DNA from 2 places in the Paenibacillus sp. FSL R7-269 genome. Region 1 is predicted to be linked to the other one. Evidence: riboswitches for the same ligand, from Rfam matches in the RefSeq annotation. Region 1 holds a riboswitch; the other holds the start of a gene.
What was found. Region 1 has a riboswitch for cyclic di-AMP ahead of C162_RS31105 (alpha/beta fold hydrolase). Riboswitches for the same ligand answer to the same signal wherever they lie in the genome.
Positions count from the first base shown of each region.

Region 2: it holds a riboswitch for cyclic di-AMP, as region 1 does, so the genes downstream of both, C162_RS24730 (C40 family peptidase) here and C162_RS31105 (alpha/beta fold hydrolase) in region 1, are expected to answer to the same signal.

Region 1 is NZ_ASPS01000110.1:67,909-72,140, reverse strand. Features, by position in the region: gene C162_RS31110 (TrkH family potassium uptake protein) at 68-1,426, opposite strand; gene C162_RS31105 (alpha/beta fold hydrolase) at 1,506-2,318, opposite strand; cyclic di-AMP (ydaO/yuaA leader) riboswitch at 2,326-2,458, opposite strand; gene mnhG (monovalent cation/H(+) antiporter subunit G) at 2,456-2,815, opposite strand; gene C162_RS31095 (Na(+)/H(+) antiporter subunit F1) at 2,805-3,098, opposite strand; gene C162_RS31090 (Na+/H+ antiporter subunit E) at 3,098-3,580, opposite strand; gene C162_RS31085 (Na+/H+ antiporter subunit D) at 3,586-4,232, opposite strand, start outside.
Region 2 is NZ_ASPS01000056.1:19,741-23,972, forward strand. Features, by position in the region: gene C162_RS24720 (M1 family metallopeptidase) at 1-424, shown strand, start outside; gene C162_RS24725 (hypothetical protein) at 434-1,267, shown strand; cyclic di-AMP (ydaO/yuaA leader) riboswitch at 1,480-1,618, shown strand; gene C162_RS24730 (C40 family peptidase) at 1,676-2,104, shown strand; cyclic di-AMP (ydaO/yuaA leader) riboswitch at 2,492-2,634, shown strand; gene C162_RS24735 (C40 family peptidase) at 2,639-3,130, shown strand; gene C162_RS24740 (GNAT family N-acetyltransferase) at 3,403-3,888, shown strand; gene C162_RS24745 (c-type cytochrome) at 4,016-4,232, shown strand, end outside.

The sequences.
Region 1 (4,232 bases):
AAGGAGAAGTTCTACCCGTAAACGGAAGAACTTCTCCTTTTAATCAGTTCCAACTACTCCCTACTTACTAACCAATCAGCAACTTGTCCTCTGGGTAACGGTACTTCTGTTTAACACTTTTTTGTGCCAAGGCAAAGGCTAAGGTTAAAGGGCCCAGTCTCCCAATATACATTATAACTATGATGATACATTTACCAATCGGTGACAGATCAGGGGTTAAGCCCATGGACATGCCCACGGTTCCAAAGGCTGATGTAGCTTCAAATAAAAGAGCAAGAATATCCGTATGGCGGGTATATTCAGTAATTGTTAATAAAAAGGTTGCTCCAAGAACAAGGCCTAAGGAGATGGTCATTACAGCCAATGATCTGAAAATAAGATCTTGAGGTATCCGTTTTTTTAGCAGCTGCACATCAGCATTCCCCTTGATGGTTGAGAAGATGCTTAATATGAGTACCGCAAAGGTGGTCGTCTTGATCCCCCCGCCTGTCGAGCCTGATGAAGCTCCTATGAACATCAGAAAGATCATAAAGAACTGGGACGCCGGTAACATCGCACCAATATCAATGGAGTTGAACCCCGCTGTGCGGGTAACCACTCCCTGGAAATATCCACCCCAGATTCTTTCCCCCCATGTGAGTGTACCAAATGTTCTGGTATTAAAAAGCTCAAACACAAATATGACCAGAAACCCTGCAAAACAAAGCACTCCTGAAGTGATTAGCACGATTTTTGTGTGAAAAGACAGAGCCTTCCAGCTTCTCTTGCGGTATAGATCCAGAATCACAATAAATCCAATTCCACCAATGATAAATAAAAATGAAATGACAATATTGACTAACGGATCACCGACATACCGGCTCAGACTATCCGACCATAATGAAAAACCTGCGTTATTAAAGGCCGAGATGGAATGGAAAATTCCATAATATAAGGCTTTGGCAACACCCAGGTCATTTGCCCACCGGACGGTCAACAACAATGCCCCAAGAGTTTCGAAGATAAATGAGATCAGCACAATGCTTAGTGATAACCGGACGACCCCTTGTGTTTCAATGGAGTTCGAAGATTGTTGGATGAGTAAACGCTCCTTCAGCCCAATCTTCTTCCCCAGAATTACGGCAATTAGAACACTGAACGTCATGAATCCTAATCCTCCGATTTGAATGAGGAGCAGGATAATGATTTGTCCAAAGTTGGAGAAGTCGGTTCCTGTATCCAGCACCACCAGTCCAGTGACACACACAGCTGAAGTTGAGGTAAACAATGCATTTAGCCATCCCACACTAGTTCCGGTGGATGAAGATACCGGTAAGGACAACATAATTGTCCCCAGAATGATGGTTACAGCAAAACCTAAAAGAATAATTCTTGATGAGGTTAGACTGAGTTTTCGAGTAAACCAAAGGTACCTTTTTTTAAACATATCACTGGCTCCTGTAATGATTCTTTTCGTAAATAAACAGCGCTGCGTCACCTTCAAGGCTGTGTGTCCAGTGAGAGCATCAGCCAGGTAGCTCTTGTTGAAAACACTGTTGGTCCTTTAGATAATCGAGCAAAAGCCGGTTAAATAATTGCGGTTGACATAGGTGACTAGGATACATGGCATTCTCGATGATCGCTAAATGAGCTTTGGGATACTTAGCCGCTGTTTTTTTAACTTGCTCTAACACCCGCTCATTGTGATTACCTGACACGATCAGCACCGGAATTTGCAGCCGCAGCGCAAACCCGTAACCGTCCGAATACTTCAACGCCATGCGTTGCTTAATCCATTCTGTCGTCCGTTTATGCATAAGCTCTTTTCTCAAGATATGGTAAGCCAAGAGCCACCGGTGATAGGTGATACGTAAAGGCTTGATAAACATTTCAGCAGGGAGATAATGAGAAATCCAGGCACAGAACTGCAACGCTTCTTTCAACTTACTTCCACTAGCAGAGTAATCACCTTGAAAATAACTATCCACCAAAATCATGGTAATCACCCGCTCAGGGAACAGATAGGCGAACTTCTGGGCAAGTATAGCTCCAGTGGAGCAGGCTACAATTACAATCTTTTCTACATCCAGTTTATCTAATAATGCCTTTAGATCCTCAACTTGAGTGTCTAAGATCCGGCCAATCTCAACATTCATCTTCCCCGACAGCCCGTTTCCTCTTAGATCATAGACAATTACTTTCGCGCGCTTACTGAAATATTCCGCCTGTGGTTCAAAAAGATGGTGGGAGGTCGAATAATCATGGATAAAAACGATGGGCAGACCGCTACCCGATATCTCATAATACAAGGTTGTTCCGTTGACATCAACAATAGGCACTGCAGGATTCCCCTCTCATGAACGCTTACGGGGTTAGCTGACGGATTCGGACCTGAGTAGCCCTACTCGATATTCTCGAGATTCACCCCGGAACTTTTGGTTCCCCCGTTTCCTTTACAGGAATTCAGCGGCAAATATCATTTCTCAGATTGCTCCTTACTTCTTTCCGTATGGGTAAGCAGATCGTCTTGTATGCTGTTTTTCCACAAGGGAACGCCCGAACGGTAGGCCGCCCGGCCATTTAGATGGCCTGCGACCGGTGAAGTGATGAATACAAAAAGAATCGCCAGCAGCAGCTTGACACTGATCTCTCCATCTTTGAACCAAAAGTAAAGGAAGCCGCCGCCCAATAAACATAACACCCCGAACGTTGCACTTTTGGTGGCCGCATGTGAACGCAGATAGACATCGGGCAGCCGGATCAGACCAAAGGCACTAATGCCGCAAAAAATGGCGCCCAGCACTACTAGAATCGAGCTAAACAACTCACCTGTCATGCAGTTCCCCTCCTTCTTCCACAACAACCCCACGTTCGATATACCTTGCGAGTGCAGTGGTTCCAATAAACGTCAGAATACCGATAACCAGAATTACCTCAAGAAAATTGCGGGTATCCAGCAGCATACTAATGACAGTAATCATAGCCAGTACATGAATGCCTATCGTATCTAGGGCCGCCACCCTATCCGAACGGGTAGGTCCTTTCAGAAGCCGGTACAGGCACGCGAGTATGGCCATTCCCAGAATGGTCAATGCGGTAGTTAATAGTACGGAGACCATCAGCGGGTCACCTCCATGATCACTTGTTCGAAATTCCCCCGGATCTGCTTCACCATTTCCTCAGCATCTTTGATGTCAATAGCATGAATATATAAGGTCTTCCCATCCCTTGACACGTCGAGAGTTAGCGTGCCAGGAGTCAGACATATCAGACAAGACAACAGTGTAACTTCCCAGGCTGAGGTTAAGGCTGTCTCATAGGCGAATATTCCAGGGCGGATCGCCAGCTTCGGACGAAGAATATGATAAATCACCACAAAGTTCGAGATGGTCAATTCGCGGATAAAGATCAGCAGCAGCTTGAATATGGACCATAGACGTTTTAAATAAAATGGCCGGGCCTGGGGCTTGGATCTTCTGAATAACAGCAGCATCCCTATGCCGAGCAGAAACCCGATAAGAAAAGTGGCGCCGGAGCTGCTATTATTGATTGCCATCCACAATAAAGCAACTAACAGATTAAACAAGAATTGTAGAGTCATTATATCTACTCCTTCAGTATGGCTTGAATGTATTCCGCAGGTGAAGCCAGAACCTCTCCGGCCTGTGCTACATAGGCATATAGAGCATCTGCTCCAATACCCATTGCAATGACAAGCACAAGCAGTGCAGCGGCGACAGCAGAAGCTCTCTTCAGGTTCACAGCAGGCAGTTCTCTCTCAGGTTCATTTCCCCAGAAGGCCAGCCTGAACATCTTGATTAAGGAATACAGCACCATAAAGCTTGAGCCGAGACCGATAAGAGACAGTGTCAGCATACCGGCATCCAAAGCTCCGCGGATGATCAGCAGCTTTCCGGCAAAACCGCTCAGCGGCGGAATCCCCACCAGAGCAAGGGTCAATATAAAGAACATCCAGCCCAGGAGCGGGTATTTCTTAATCATGCCTCCCATTCCACTCAAACGATCTGTTCCTGCTGCGGAGATGATTAATCCGCCCAGTATAAACAGGAGCCCTTTAGCCAGCATATCGTGAAGCAGATAGAAGATGACTCCGTTCAGCGAATCCCCGGTACCTGCAGCAAGCCCGAAAGCCACAAATCCGACACTAATAATGACATTATAATTAAGAATCCGAGGGATATCCTTGTAGGCCACTGCCCCTATGCTGCCCAGAATCATGGTTGCCGCAGCCA
Region 2 (4,232 bases), on a different contig from region 1:
GCAATCCTGGCAGACTTATTTTGAGCGTTTTGTCTATAGCGGGGGTGCACCCGACTTCGCAGTTGATGATATCAGGCTCACGGTCGGACGGGACAACGGCGATGGCGGGGGGATCCGCTATAACGCTGTGGTCGATGTAAGCAATAAGGGCAGCCTGTACCCTGATGTTCCCGTGAAATTCACCTTCGCAGACGGGTACACTGTGCAGCAATACTGGAATGACGAGGGTAAGGCTACCTCCTTTGAGTTAGCGTATAAAGCTCCGCTGGTCTCCGCAGAGATCGATCCGGGGCATTCCATTCTGCTGGAGAGCAGGCATCTTAATAATTTCAAAATGGCGGAGCTTGAGCCGCGCACACTCTCCCGCTGGACGCTTAGCGCATCTACTCTGCTTGAAACCCTGCTCGGAACTCTTGTCTGGTGAGGTGAAGGAATGGTGAAAAGTTCAATTGCCCGCGGTTGGATCAGCATGAAAGAACAGTTCTATATATTGATTCTGCTATTTATCTACCGGCTGTTCTGGGGTTATTTCCTGTACAAATTCATTAAAAGTGCGGTTGTCCCCGTCCTGCTACGCTACCCGGATGCGAATGCCGGCGGCAGCGGAATAGGCAGGCTGCTGTATTATATCGAGGGGCAGACTGCGCTGCGCACCGACCCCGCCGTCCAGCACTGGCTGTGGATGCTGCTGGCGCTGACAGTGCTAAGGCTGCTGCTGACTCCCTTTATCCGTGCAGGGCTGCTGCACGAGCTTCATCAGGAGCGCGACGGAGCGCGGGGACTGTTCTTTTTCCCGGGAATGAGAAAATATGGGCTGCCGGTGCTGGCGTTCAGCCTGGCCGAATGGGCACTAACCCTCCTGCCGCTCTATTGGCTGCTTCCACGCATGTACCGTCATCTGCTCAGCGGCGTTCTCGATGTTCAGCTCCTGCTCAAGCTTGTGCCCTGTGTGCTGGGCTGGCTGCTCTATCTATTCCTTGTCCGCAAGCTTCTGCTCTATATGCAATTCGGCTATACCGCAGGTACCGGCATGTTCTCCTCGCTGCTAATCTGCCTGAAGGTGTTGATGCCTTCGATCGGTATTTCCGTCATTCTGGGGGCGGGAAGCCTGGCCGTAATTCTGCTCTGTAGCGCCTCTGCTCTGTTCTATCCCGGATTGCCGGCACTTATGCTCCGCCAGGCAGCTCCGCTGCCCTCCACGCTGTTCAATATGTGGGGAATCGCTGCCCAGTACCACCTCTGGTCCAGTAAATCATTTCCACAATAATAAGCTGCTACAGCGGCATACTAAAAAGAGTCACAGCCCCTCATCAGGGAGCAGGACTCTTTTTTGCTTGAAGAGAAGGACAAAAGCATTTGCAAAAGGGTAAATCGTCTGATACAATGATGCCTGTACCACTAGTAACAAAGTTGTAATCTTTCAAACAGAATCTTCCGTATCTATTGCAATTTAATCAATGTCGATAAGTCACTGTTCTGGTGCATAAAACGCCGAATTCCCTGCACCGGGAAGTGGGGGAACCATATTTTGGGTGAATTGATCTCGCTTTAGAGGGGTCATAGGGGAACCTTCTACCGAATCCTTAAGCTAACCTCGCAGGCCCTGGAAGGAGTACATCTTTTGATTAGACAGAATTTCAAGAAAAAATGCACCGCAGCGGCGCTGGGTCTTGTGATGGTATTCACACTCGGAGCGGGCAGTGCCTTCGCAGATTCCAAAATGGATACTGTGATTTCAAAAACCATTGGAACGTCGTATAAAACCGGGGGCACAACCACCAGCGGCTTCGACTGTTCCGGATTTACCAAGTATGTGTTCAAGAATGTCGGGCTTACCTTGCCCCGTACATCCAAAGCACAGTACAAAGTTGGAACAACAATATCCAAGAGCAATCTACGCTCCGGAGATCTCGTGTTCTTCAATACTCTGGGTAACGGAGTTTCCCATGTCGGTATTTATGTTGGAAACGGGAAGTTCGCACAGTCCTCCAGTTCACGTGGTGTAACCATCAGTTCGATGAGCCAGTCTTACTGGGCCAACCGCTACGTTGGCGCCAAAAGAGTAATGAGCACAACAGCCTACCAAGCTGTCGCTTACGATTGAACCTTTGAAGCATACCCCGAATATTTCAGCCTCTAACAACTAAATGTAACTTATACGAGCCCGGGATGATTATTGCCGTAATCATTTCCGGGTTTTTCCTTTTCCTTATTCTACCTTTTACCCGAATCCACAGCCTTGAAACAGCATTTTATTGCAAAAACAAAGAAAAAATCATATTAAATAACCCCGGCGCATAGATATGAGTCTTTCGAAAGGGCTATAACTCTAAAAAACAGCAAAAAAGATGGATTAATATGTTATAAGTGATTGCCAAGCGCCTTAGTCTTTGTTACAATTATCGCAGTGAGCTTTTAGTAACATTTTTGTAATTATTGAATCGCTTTTAACAAAGGTTTTGTCATGTATTGAATGAACCGCTAATCCTAATCAACAGTCATGCCGAGTTCCCTAATGAATTAGGGAAACGGGGGAACCACTTTGGGTGAATTGACCTCCTATTCTAAGAGGGGTCATAGGGGACCTTCAACCGAACCCTTAAGCTAACCTCGTAGGCATTGGAAGGGGTATTTACTTTTGAAGAAGAAGCTAGCAGCCGCAGTACTAAGCTTGTCCATTATCTTCACAATCGGAGCAGGAAGCGCTTTCGCGGATTCCAAAATGGATAAAGTGATCGACAAAGCCATCGGAACCAAATACGTATCCGGCGGTACATCAACTAACGGGTTTGATTGCTCCGGATTTACAATGTATGTTTTTGATAAGATCGGCATTAACCTGCCCCATCAATCCGGCTCTCAGTACCAGATGGGTACTGACGTGTCCCGTGACGAGATGAGACCAGGCGATCTTGTATTCTTCAATACAAGCGGTAAGGGCATATCCCATGTAGGTATCTATGTTGGTGACGGCGAATTCGCCCATGCCTCTTCCTCACGCGGTGTAACCATCAGTTCGCTGAGTGACAGCTATTACGTCAACCGCTACGTTGGCGCCAAACGAATCATGAGTACAGATGCCTACAAGACTGTAGCTTCGGATTCCCAAGACAACGATGATGTACAATAATTCTTTGTAACCTACGCTCTTTTCCAAGATTTTTGCCGAAATCTTGGAGAAGGGCTTTTTTTTGTCTATAAAATTACTTACCCGTCTCTATATTTGTAAAACACCGATTCTGTACTTTCAGAAAATAATTATTGGCGTTTGTCAAGTTTCTGCATTTCCGCAAGGAATTTGCGTCGAAACTGGCTGTTTTTGTATATAATTAATAGAAGAACAAGTGGAAACGGCTTTTCCGTCCTTTAAAAGCAGTTTCGGCTGGAAGGAGGCCTCCCGTAATGATTAGCTCCCCGTTAACCTTTTATGTGGTGCCTATGGAACCGCAGCATGCCGCTGAGATCTGTGAGTGGAGCTACAAGCCTCCGTATAATATTTACGGCTGGATGTCCTGGGAGCAGATGCAGGCGCTGGGCGTGGAGTTCGGAGACCCGCAGCTTCGCAGTGAGCAATATGTATCTGTAGTGAACGGACAGGGGGATCTGTGCGGCTTCGCCCAGCTCTTTCCGATGGAGGGGGTAGTCCGGCTTGGTGTCGGAATGCGGCCCGAGCTGTGCGGCCATGGAATGGGGCATCTGTTCATGAAGGCTATTGTGCAGGCAGCACGGGCGCGATACCCGGAGCGTGAGATCGACCTGGAGGTGCTGACCTGGAACCAGCGCGCCATCCGCGCTTACCAGAAATGCGGATTCACTATAACGGATACCTATGAACGCCGCACCCCGACCGGCAATAAGCCTTTTTATTGCATGGTCTATGAGGAATAGCACTGGAGACAGATTGATTTGCAAAAAAATGGATCGTTTGTGTTCATTTTTTTGACACAAATACTATGATAACGCTTCACCATCCGCTATAATGGAGTCAGCAGCTTACATGGAGGGACGGATGCAGATGCAGAAATGGATCATGAGCGGTTTGTTTTTTGCCGCCTGTGCCTTTGCAGTAATCTTAATGTTTACCTTACCCGGTAAATCCGAGGTGGCGGAGCAGAACAAGCCGACCATGCCGGAGGTTGTGCTGGACGCTGCTGGCGCAGAAGCTACAGTGAAGGCCAATTGTATCTCCTGCCACGGTGACCAGCTTCAGGGCGGGGCGGGACCCAGCCTGC